DNA from 2 places in the Amycolatopsis tolypomycina genome. Region 2 is predicted to be linked to the other one. Evidence: predicted binding sites of a transcription regulator. Region 2 holds the regulator's gene; the other holds the start of a gene.
The links. The regulator HspR, encoded in region 2, represses chaperone genes until heat shock. The targets are predictions, from matches to a motif close to ANNTTGAGTNNNNNNNACTCAANNT.
Positions count from the first base shown of each region.

Region 1 (4,207 bases), on a different contig from region 2:
ACCAGTTGCGGAACGGCCGGTTTCCCGCGGGAAAGGAAACCGGCCGTTCCAGGTGGCGGCGCTCGGGGTTACGCCGCCTGGGGAACCGGCGTCGAAGCCGGGGTCAGGGCGAGGTCCAGGACCTCGCGGACGTTCGCCACCGCGTGGACGTCCAGCTGCGAAAGCACCTCGGCCGGGACGTCGTCGAGGTCCGGCTCGTTGCGCTGGGGGATGATCACCGTCTTCATCCCCGCGCGGTGCGCGGCCAGGAGCTTCTGCTTCACGCCGCCGATCGGGAGGACCCGGCCGGTCAGGGACACCTCGCCCGTCATCGCCACGTCCGGCCGGACCACGCGGCCCGACAGCAGGGACGCCAGCGCCGTCGTCATCGTGATGCCCGCCGACGGGCCGTCCTTCGGGACCGCGCCCGCCGGGACGTGGACGTGGATGCCGCGGTTGCGGAGGTCGCCCACCGGCAGCTCCAGCTCCGCGCCGTGCGACCTGAGGTACGACAGCGCGATCTGCACCGACTCCTTCATCACGTCGCCGAGCTGGCCGGTCAGCTGCAGGCCCGACGCGCCGGACTCCTCGTCCGCCAGCGACGCCTCGATGTACAGGACGTCGCCGCCCGCGCCGGTCACCGCCAAGCCCGTTGCCACGCCCGGGGTTGCCGTGCGCTGGGTCGACGCCGGCAGCGACGACTCCGGGATGTGCCGCGGGCGGCCCAGGTAGGTGTCCAGGTCACCGGCGTCGACGGACAGCGGCAGCGAAACCTCGTCCAGTGCCACCTTCGTCGCGATCTTCCGCAGCACCTTGGCGATCGTCCGGTTCGCGTCGCGCACGCCCGCCTCGCGGGTGTACTCGGCGGCGATCCGGCTGAACGCCGCGTCCGTCAGCACCACGTCCGCAGCGCCCAGGCCGGCGCGCTCCAGCTCGCGGGGGAGCAGGTGGTCGCGGGCGATGGTGACCTTCTCGTGCTCGGTGTAGCCGTCCAGCGTGACGAGCTCCATGCGGTCCAGCAGCGGGCCGGGGATCGTCTCCAGCGCGTTGGCCGTCGCCAGGAACACGACGTCGGACAGGTCCAGCTCGACCTCGAGGTAGTGGTCGCGGAACGTGTGGTTCTGCTCCGGGTCCAGCACTTCGAGCAGCGCCGCGGTCGGGTCGCCGCGGTAGTCGGCGCCGACCTTGTCGATCTCGTCGAGCAGCACCACCGGGTTCATCGAGCCGGCTTCCTTGATGGCGCGGACGATCCGGCCGGGCAGCGCGCCGACGTACGTGCGGCGGTGGCCGCGGATCTCCGCCTCGTCGCGGATGCCGCCCAGGGCGACGCGGACGAACTTGCGGCCCATGGCCTTCGCGACGGACTCACCCAGCGACGTCTTGCCGACTCCGGGAGGGCCCGCGAGGGCCAGCACCGCACCGGACCGCCGTCCGCCGACCGGGCCGAGACCGCTTTCCGCACGGCGCTTCCGGACGGCCAAGTACTCGATGATGCGTTCCTTGACGTCGTCGAGGCCCGCGTGGTCGGCGTCCAAAATGGCCCGTGCCGCCGCGATGTCGTACACGTCCTCGGTGCGCTCGTTCCAGGGCAGCTCCAGGACGGTGTCCAGCCAGGTGCGGATCCAGCCGCCCTCGGGGGACTGGTCGGACGTGCGGTCCAGTTTGTCCACTTCGGCCAGTGCGGCCTTCTTGACGGCGTCGGGCAGTTCGGCGGCTTCCACGCGGGCGCGGTAGTCCGTCTCGTCCGCGGTGCCGTCGAGCTCGCCGAGCTCCTTGCGGATGGCCTCGAGCTGGCGGCGCAGCAGGAACTCCTTCTGCTGCTTCTCCATGCCCTCGGCGACGTCCTTGCGGATCGTGTCGGTCACCTCGAGCTCGGCGAGGTGCTCCTTGCTCCACTCGAGGGCCTTCTCCAGCCGGGCGCTGACGTCCAAAGCGGACAGCAGCTCGAGCTTCTGGTCGGTCGACAGGTACGGCGCGTTGCCGGACAGGTCGGCGATCGCGGACGGCTCTTCGACCTGCTGGACGGCGTCGATCAGCTGCCAGCCGCCGCGCTGCTGGAGGATCGAGATGACGACGGCCTTGTACTCGGCCGCGAGCTTGGCCGTCCGGTCGTCGGTGGTTTCGGGGGCGTCCTCGGCGTGCACCCAGCGGGCGGCGCCAGGACCGTCGGCGATTCGGCCGACGACCGCGCGGGTGGTGCCGCGCAGCAGCACGGCGGCCTTGCCGCCGGGCACGCGGCCGATGCGCTCGACCGTGGCGACGGTGCCGAACTCGGCGTACTCGCCGTGGACGCGCGGGACGATCAGCACCTCGGCCTTGGCGGGCGCGGCGGACCGGATGCCGGGGAACGACGCCTGGCTCGGCGCCTTGGCCTGGGCGGACTCCACCGCTGCCCGCGTCTCGGTGTCGGTCAGGTCGAGCGGGACGACCATGCCCGGCAGCACGACGTCGTCATCGAGCGGGAGCACGGGCAGGAGGCGGGTGTCGGACATGTGCACTCCTCGTGTAGTTGAGTCTGCCTAGCTCAACTCTCCGATGGGTGCGTTTGTTTCCGATGGTGCGTTCGCCCACAGCGATCACCAAAACCGCAGGTCAGCGGCCTGGTTTCACCCCGACGGCGCACCACGCGAACGGGCGGGCCTCCGCCTCGAGCGCGTTGATCTTCCGGTCCGGCCGCCAGTCCGGCAGGTGCACGATGCCCGGCTCCAGCAGCTCCCAGTCACCGAAGAGCGGCTGGATTTCTTCGCGGTTGCGCAACCAGACCGGGTTGCTCGTCTTCCGGTACTGCTCGACGAACCAGCGCAGCCCGTCGAGCATTTCGCCCTTGCCGTCGCCTTCGCTCATCTGCGAGATCGCCAGCCAGCTGCCCGGCGCGAGCGCGTCGCGGTAGGTCGCCAGCAGCCCCTCCGGGTCGTCGTCCGGGCCGACGAAGTGCAGCACCGCCGCCATGATCAGGCAGACCGGCTGCGAGAAGTCGATGAGCCGCCGTGTTTCCGGCGCGCGCAGCACCGACTTCGCGTCGCGCATGTCGGCCTGGACGATGCCCGCCCAGTCGGTCGCCATGCCCTCTTCGAGGATCAGCGTCGCGTGCGCGACCGCGACCGGCTCGTAGTCGACGTACACGACCTTCGCGTCGTGGTCGTCGGGCAGCTCCGCCTCGACGACCTCGTGCACGTTCCCCGCCGTCGGCACGCCCGAGCCGAGGTCGATGAACTGCCGGATGCCGGCCCGTAGCGCCGCGCGCACCGCGCGGTTCATGAACTCGCGGTTCTGCTTCGACCCGGGGCGCACCAGCGGCCACTGCTGCTCCATGCGCCTGCCGAACTCGCGGTCCACGGCCCAGTTCTGGGTACCGCCCAGGTACCAGTCGTAGATCCGGGCCGCGGACGGCTTCTCGGTGTCGACGCCTTCGGGCGCTCTCGGCGCGGAATCCCGCTGGTCGGTCACTTCAGGCTCCCCTCGCTGGTGGCGAGGCCAGCCTATAAGCCCGTGGCAGCCCGGGTAATCCTCCAGTAGTTCACCGAACAGCCGGTCGACGCTGCCAGTACGTCCACAGCGGGCGGTACCCCTGCGCGTACCAGAACGGCGTCGACAGCGGGTTCGCCGCGGCGTGGTGCAGCAGGACGACGTCGGCGCCTTCCTCGTCGAGGACGTGGTGGGCGTGCGTCGCCAGCGCGGTGCCGACGCCGGACGACCGCGCGGCCTCCGCGACCGCCAGCGACGACAGGTAGCCGACGCGGGACGCGGCGACGCGGCCGCTGATCCAGCCGGTCTCACCCGGGTGCTGGACGCTCACCATGCCGAGCGGGCGGCCGTACAGCTCGGCGATCCACAGCGGCGGTTCCGGCCGCTTCAGCTGCTCCGCGAGGTCCTTGGCCAGGATCTCCTCGACCCCGGTGCGCCAGTTCACCGTGCCGTACTGGGCGTCGTAGGAGTGCAGCTCCATGCCGAGCGCCACCGCGGTCTCGAGGTCGTCGGGCGCGGCGCGGCGGATCTTGACGCCGGGGGTGCCGAGCGGGGTCGCCGGGACGTGCCGCTGCGCGGGCCGGACCGCGATGACCCGCAGTGGCGCGAAGCCGTGGTGCAGCATTTCGCGGGCGCCGGCGGCGTCGCGGCTCGCGCGCGGGACGATCGCCGCCGTCTCCGTGTCGCCGCGCTCGGCGACCGCGCGGAGATGTTCATCCCATCGGGTGAGGAGGGCGTCCAGGACGGCCGCAGGCTGCGGGCC
Region 1 covers NZ_FNSO01000001.1:209,773-213,979, forward strand. The annotation lists gene lon (endopeptidase La) at 69-2,471, opposite strand; gene BLW76_RS01110 (SAM-dependent methyltransferase) at 2,572-3,426, opposite strand; gene BLW76_RS01115 (GNAT family N-acetyltransferase) at 3,497-4,207, opposite strand, start outside.
Region 1: lon (endopeptidase La) is a predicted target of HspR. The motif match lies at 2,486-2,510, and genes of this name have one in related genera.

Region 2 (4,207 bases):
GGAGAAGTGGACCGCCGAGGTCGAATCGGCGTGGACCTCGGCGTACGGGCTCATCGCCAAGACGATGCGCGAAGCCGCCCAGGCGGAGACGGGCCCGGCGGCCTGGTCGGCGACCGTGCTGGAGCACCGCAAGCTCAGCCGCGACGTCGCGCTGGTGAAGGTGCGCACCGAGGGGCTGCTGCCGTACCGCGCCGGCGGGTACGTCAGCGTGGAGGTGCCCCAGCGGCCCCGGTTCTGGCGGTACCTTTCGCCGGCGAACGCACCCCGCGGCGACGGCCAGCTCACCTTCCACGTGCGCGCGGTGCCCGGCGGCTGGGTCAGCGGGAGCATCGTCAACCACACCAGGCCCGGTGACGTCTGGCGCCTCGGGCCGTCGATGGGCGTGCTGAACGTGCGCCCGACGTCCACGAAACGGCGGCTGCTCATGATCGGCGGCGGCACCGGCATCACGCCGTTGCTGGCCATCCTCGACGACCTGTCGCGCTGGAAGCGGAACCCGCCGGTGCACCTGTTCTTCGGCGGACGGCGACCGGAGGACCTGTACGCGCTGGAGGAGCTGCGCCGGCTGGCCGCGACGTCGAAGTGGCTGACGGTCACCCCGGTCACCGAGGAGGGCGCACTGGCCGGCGGCGACCGCGGGACGCTCGCCCACGCCGTGACCCAGCGCGGCAAGTGGCAGCACCACGACGTCCTCGTGTCCGGTTCGCCGCCGATGATCCAGGCGACCGTCGCCAAGCTGCTGGCCAGGGGGATCGAACTGGAACGAATATCGTACGACCCGTTCACCCTGGACTGAGGTCCGTCCCGACCTTCGGACTGGGCCGAGCGGAGTATCGAATTCGTCGAACGGCGGTAGTTCGTTGACCGTTGTGCCCGAATCATCTTATGGTCTAGACCACATCTTCCCCGGATGTGCTCGTTCGTCCTCCCCTTTCGGAACAACGCTGTTCCCCTTCGAGGAGCCGAAATGACCTGGAAAAGAAAGCTCTTCGCGGCCGCTGCCGGAGCTCTGCTCGCACCGGTGCTGATCGTCGTCCTCCCCGCCACCTCCGCGAGCGCCCACGGCTACGTGTCCGATCCGCCCAGCCGGCAGGCCAACTGCGCGGCCGGGAAGGTGTCCGGCTGCGGGAGCATCGTCTACGAACCGCAGAGCGTCGAAGGGCCGAAGGGCCTGCGCAGCTGCAACGGCGGCCTGTCGCAGTTCGCCGAGCTGACCGACGAGTCGAAGCCGTGGCCCGCCAAGTCGGTCGGCACCACGGTGACGTTCAACTGGGTGTTCACCGCCCGGCACTCGACGTCGAACTACGAGTACTACGTCGGCGGCACCCGCGTCGCGGTGTTCAGCGGCAACAACCAGCAGCCGCCGCCGACGTTGTCGCACACGGTGAACCTGGCCGGCTATTCGGGCCGGATCAAGGTGCTGGCGATCTGGAACATCTCGGACACGGCCAACGCGTTCTACAGCTGCGTTGACCTCCAGGTGGGTGGCGGCGGCACCCCGCCGCCGACCACCACCACGCCGCCCCCGACCACGACGACCCGGCCGCCCACCACGACGACCACCCCGCCCACGAGTGGCACGTGGGCCGCGGGCACGGCGTACAAGGCGGGCGACGTCGTGACGTACGGCGGCGCGAGCTACCGCTGCGTCCAGCCGCACACGGCGATCGCGGGCTGGGAGCCGCCGAACACGCCGGCGCTCTGGCAGCGCCAGTGAGAGTGGTCTTGGCCGTCGTCGCGCTGCTCCTGACCGGTTGCGCGACGACGGCCACCCCATCGCACAACGCGGCCGACGTGATGTTCCTGCAGATGCTGATTCCCCAGAACCAGCAAGGGATCGAGATCGTCCGGCTGGCGGCGGCACGCCCGCTCCCGGCCTCGGTGAAGGAACTGGCAGCGGCGATCGAGGTGACCCAGCAGACCGAGATCGACGACATGCGCCGCTGGCTTCGCGAGTGGAACCAGCCCGAGTCTGTGGCCCCCGAGGCGCACGCGGGCCACGGCGGCATGAAGATGACCTCGCCGGACCTGGTGGGAGCACTTCGGACGGTCCCGGACGACGAGTTCACCCGCCGGTTCCTCGACGTTCTGACGGGACAGCAGCAGGGCGCGGTCGAGCTGGCCCGGACGGAGAACGGGCCGGGCGGCGGAGTGAACGCCCAGGCCCGTGACCTGGCCCGCCGGGTGATCGAGTCCCGGACGGCCGAGGTCAAGCAGCTGCTGAACGTGAAGACGTGACCCGCGGCGCACGAAGGCCTCCCCGGTCACCCGGGGAGGCCTTCGTCGTTCTGGTCGTCAGCGGCGCTTGGGCCGCCACACCACCATCGCCGTCTGCTGGTTGAGCGGCACCAGGTCACGGCGGTAGGACGCGTGCGCCGCCGCCGCGGCCTGCTCCGCCGCCACGTACGCCGCGGCCAGCTCCTCCGTCAGCTCGGCGACCCTGGCGCGGAGCGCGTCGACCTGGTTCTCCAGCTCGATGATGCGCTTGATGCCGGCCAGGTTGACGCCGTCCTCCTGCGAAAGGCGCTGCACCTCGCGCAGCAGCGCGATGTCCCGCATCGAGTAGCGCCGCCCGCCGCCGGGGGTGCGGCCCGGTGACACCAGGCCCTGCCGGTCGTACGTGCGCAACGTCTGCGCGTGCATCCCGGCGAGCTGGGCCGCCACCGAGATGACGAACACCGGGGTCTCTTCGTCGCCTTCCTGCGGTATCCCGCCGAACACCACTCTCACCTACCTTGCAGCAGCTCGGTGATCTCGGGCCGGGGGTCGTGCCCGGCCATCGCCTCGGCGTACGCCTGCAGTGCCTCGCGCGCCTTGTCGTCCAGTTTGGCGGGAATCGCCGCCTGGAGGGTGACGAGCAGGTCACCCTGCGAACCGTCGCGCTTGGCGATGCCCTTGCCGCGCACGCGCAGCACCCGCCCGCTCGCGGTACCCGGCGGCACCTTGAGCGAGACCTTCGCTTCCAGGGTCGGCACCGTGATCGTGGTGCCGAGCGCCAGTTCGGTGAAGTCCACCGGCACGGTGATCGTCAGGTCGAGCCCCTTGCGCCCGAACAGCGCGTGCGGAGCCACGTGCACCCGGACGTACAGGTCGCCCGCCTGCGCCCCGCCCCGGCCCGGCTCGCCCTGGCCGGCCAGCCGGATGCGCTGGTCGTCGTCGACGCCCGGCGGGATCCGGACGGTCAGTGTGCGCGTCCGCGTGCTGATGCCTTCGCCACCGCACTCCGGGCACGGGTCGTCGATGATCGTCCCGCGGCCGCGGCAGTCGCGGCACGGCTCCGAGAACGCGAACGCGCCCTGGCTGCGGCTCACCAGCCCCGAACCGGAGCAGGTCGGGCAGGTCCGCGGCGACGTGCCCGGCCGGGCACCGTTGCCGCTGCAGGTCGCGCAGGTCGCCGGGCTCGACAGCCGCAGCGGCAGGGTCGCGCCCTTGACCGCCTCGGTGAAGTCGATCCGGACGTCCGTCTCGACGTCGGCCCCGCGCTGCGGCCGGTTCGCCGTCGCGCCCGCCGACGACCGCCCGCGGCCGAAGATCCCGCCCAGGATGTCGCCGAGGCCGCCGAAACCGCCCTGCTGACCGGCGCCGGCCTGGCCGAAGATGTCGCCCATGTCGAAGCTGCCGCCACCGCCGCCACCGGGGAAGTTGAAGCCGCCCCCGCCGCCGAACAGCCGCCGCGCCTCGTCGTACTCCTTGCGCTTGCTCGCGTCGGAGAGCACGCCGTAGGCCTCGGAGACCGCCTTGAACTTCTGCTCCGCCTGCGCGTTGCCGGCGTTCGCGTCCGGGTGGTTCTCCTTGGCCAGCTTCCGATAGGCCTTTTTGATTTCGTCCGCGGTGGCGTCGGAGGAGACGCCCAGCTCACGGTAGAAGTCCTTACCGATCCATTCCCGTGCGCTCATCGGGCGTCTCCTCCTCCCACTTGGTTCCTCTTACTGCTGCTGCTCATCGACTCCGCCGCCGAGTGGCAGCTCGCCACCGACGGACGGGTCCCCCGGGGCCGCACCGGGCTCGTGGTCGGTCACGCCGACCAGCGCCGCCCGCAGTACGCGGTCCCCGAAGCGGTACCCGCGGCGCATGACCACGGTGACCGTCGGGCCCGCCACGTCCGGCGAGGTGTTGTGCTGCACGGCCTCGTGCACGCTCGGGTCGAAGGGCTCGCCCTCGGCGCCGAACGACTCGAGGCCCGCGCGCTGCAGGCCGCTGATCAGCT
Region 2 covers NZ_FNSO01000003.1:127,363-131,569, forward strand. The annotation lists gene BLW76_RS06160 (globin domain-containing protein) at 1-796, shown strand, start outside; gene BLW76_RS06165 (lytic polysaccharide monooxygenase) at 968-1,717, shown strand; gene BLW76_RS06170 (DUF305 domain-containing protein) at 1,714-2,238, shown strand; gene BLW76_RS06175 (heat shock protein transcriptional repressor HspR) at 2,296-2,721, opposite strand; gene dnaJ (molecular chaperone DnaJ) at 2,727-3,896, opposite strand; gene grpE (nucleotide exchange factor GrpE) at 3,927-4,207, opposite strand, start outside.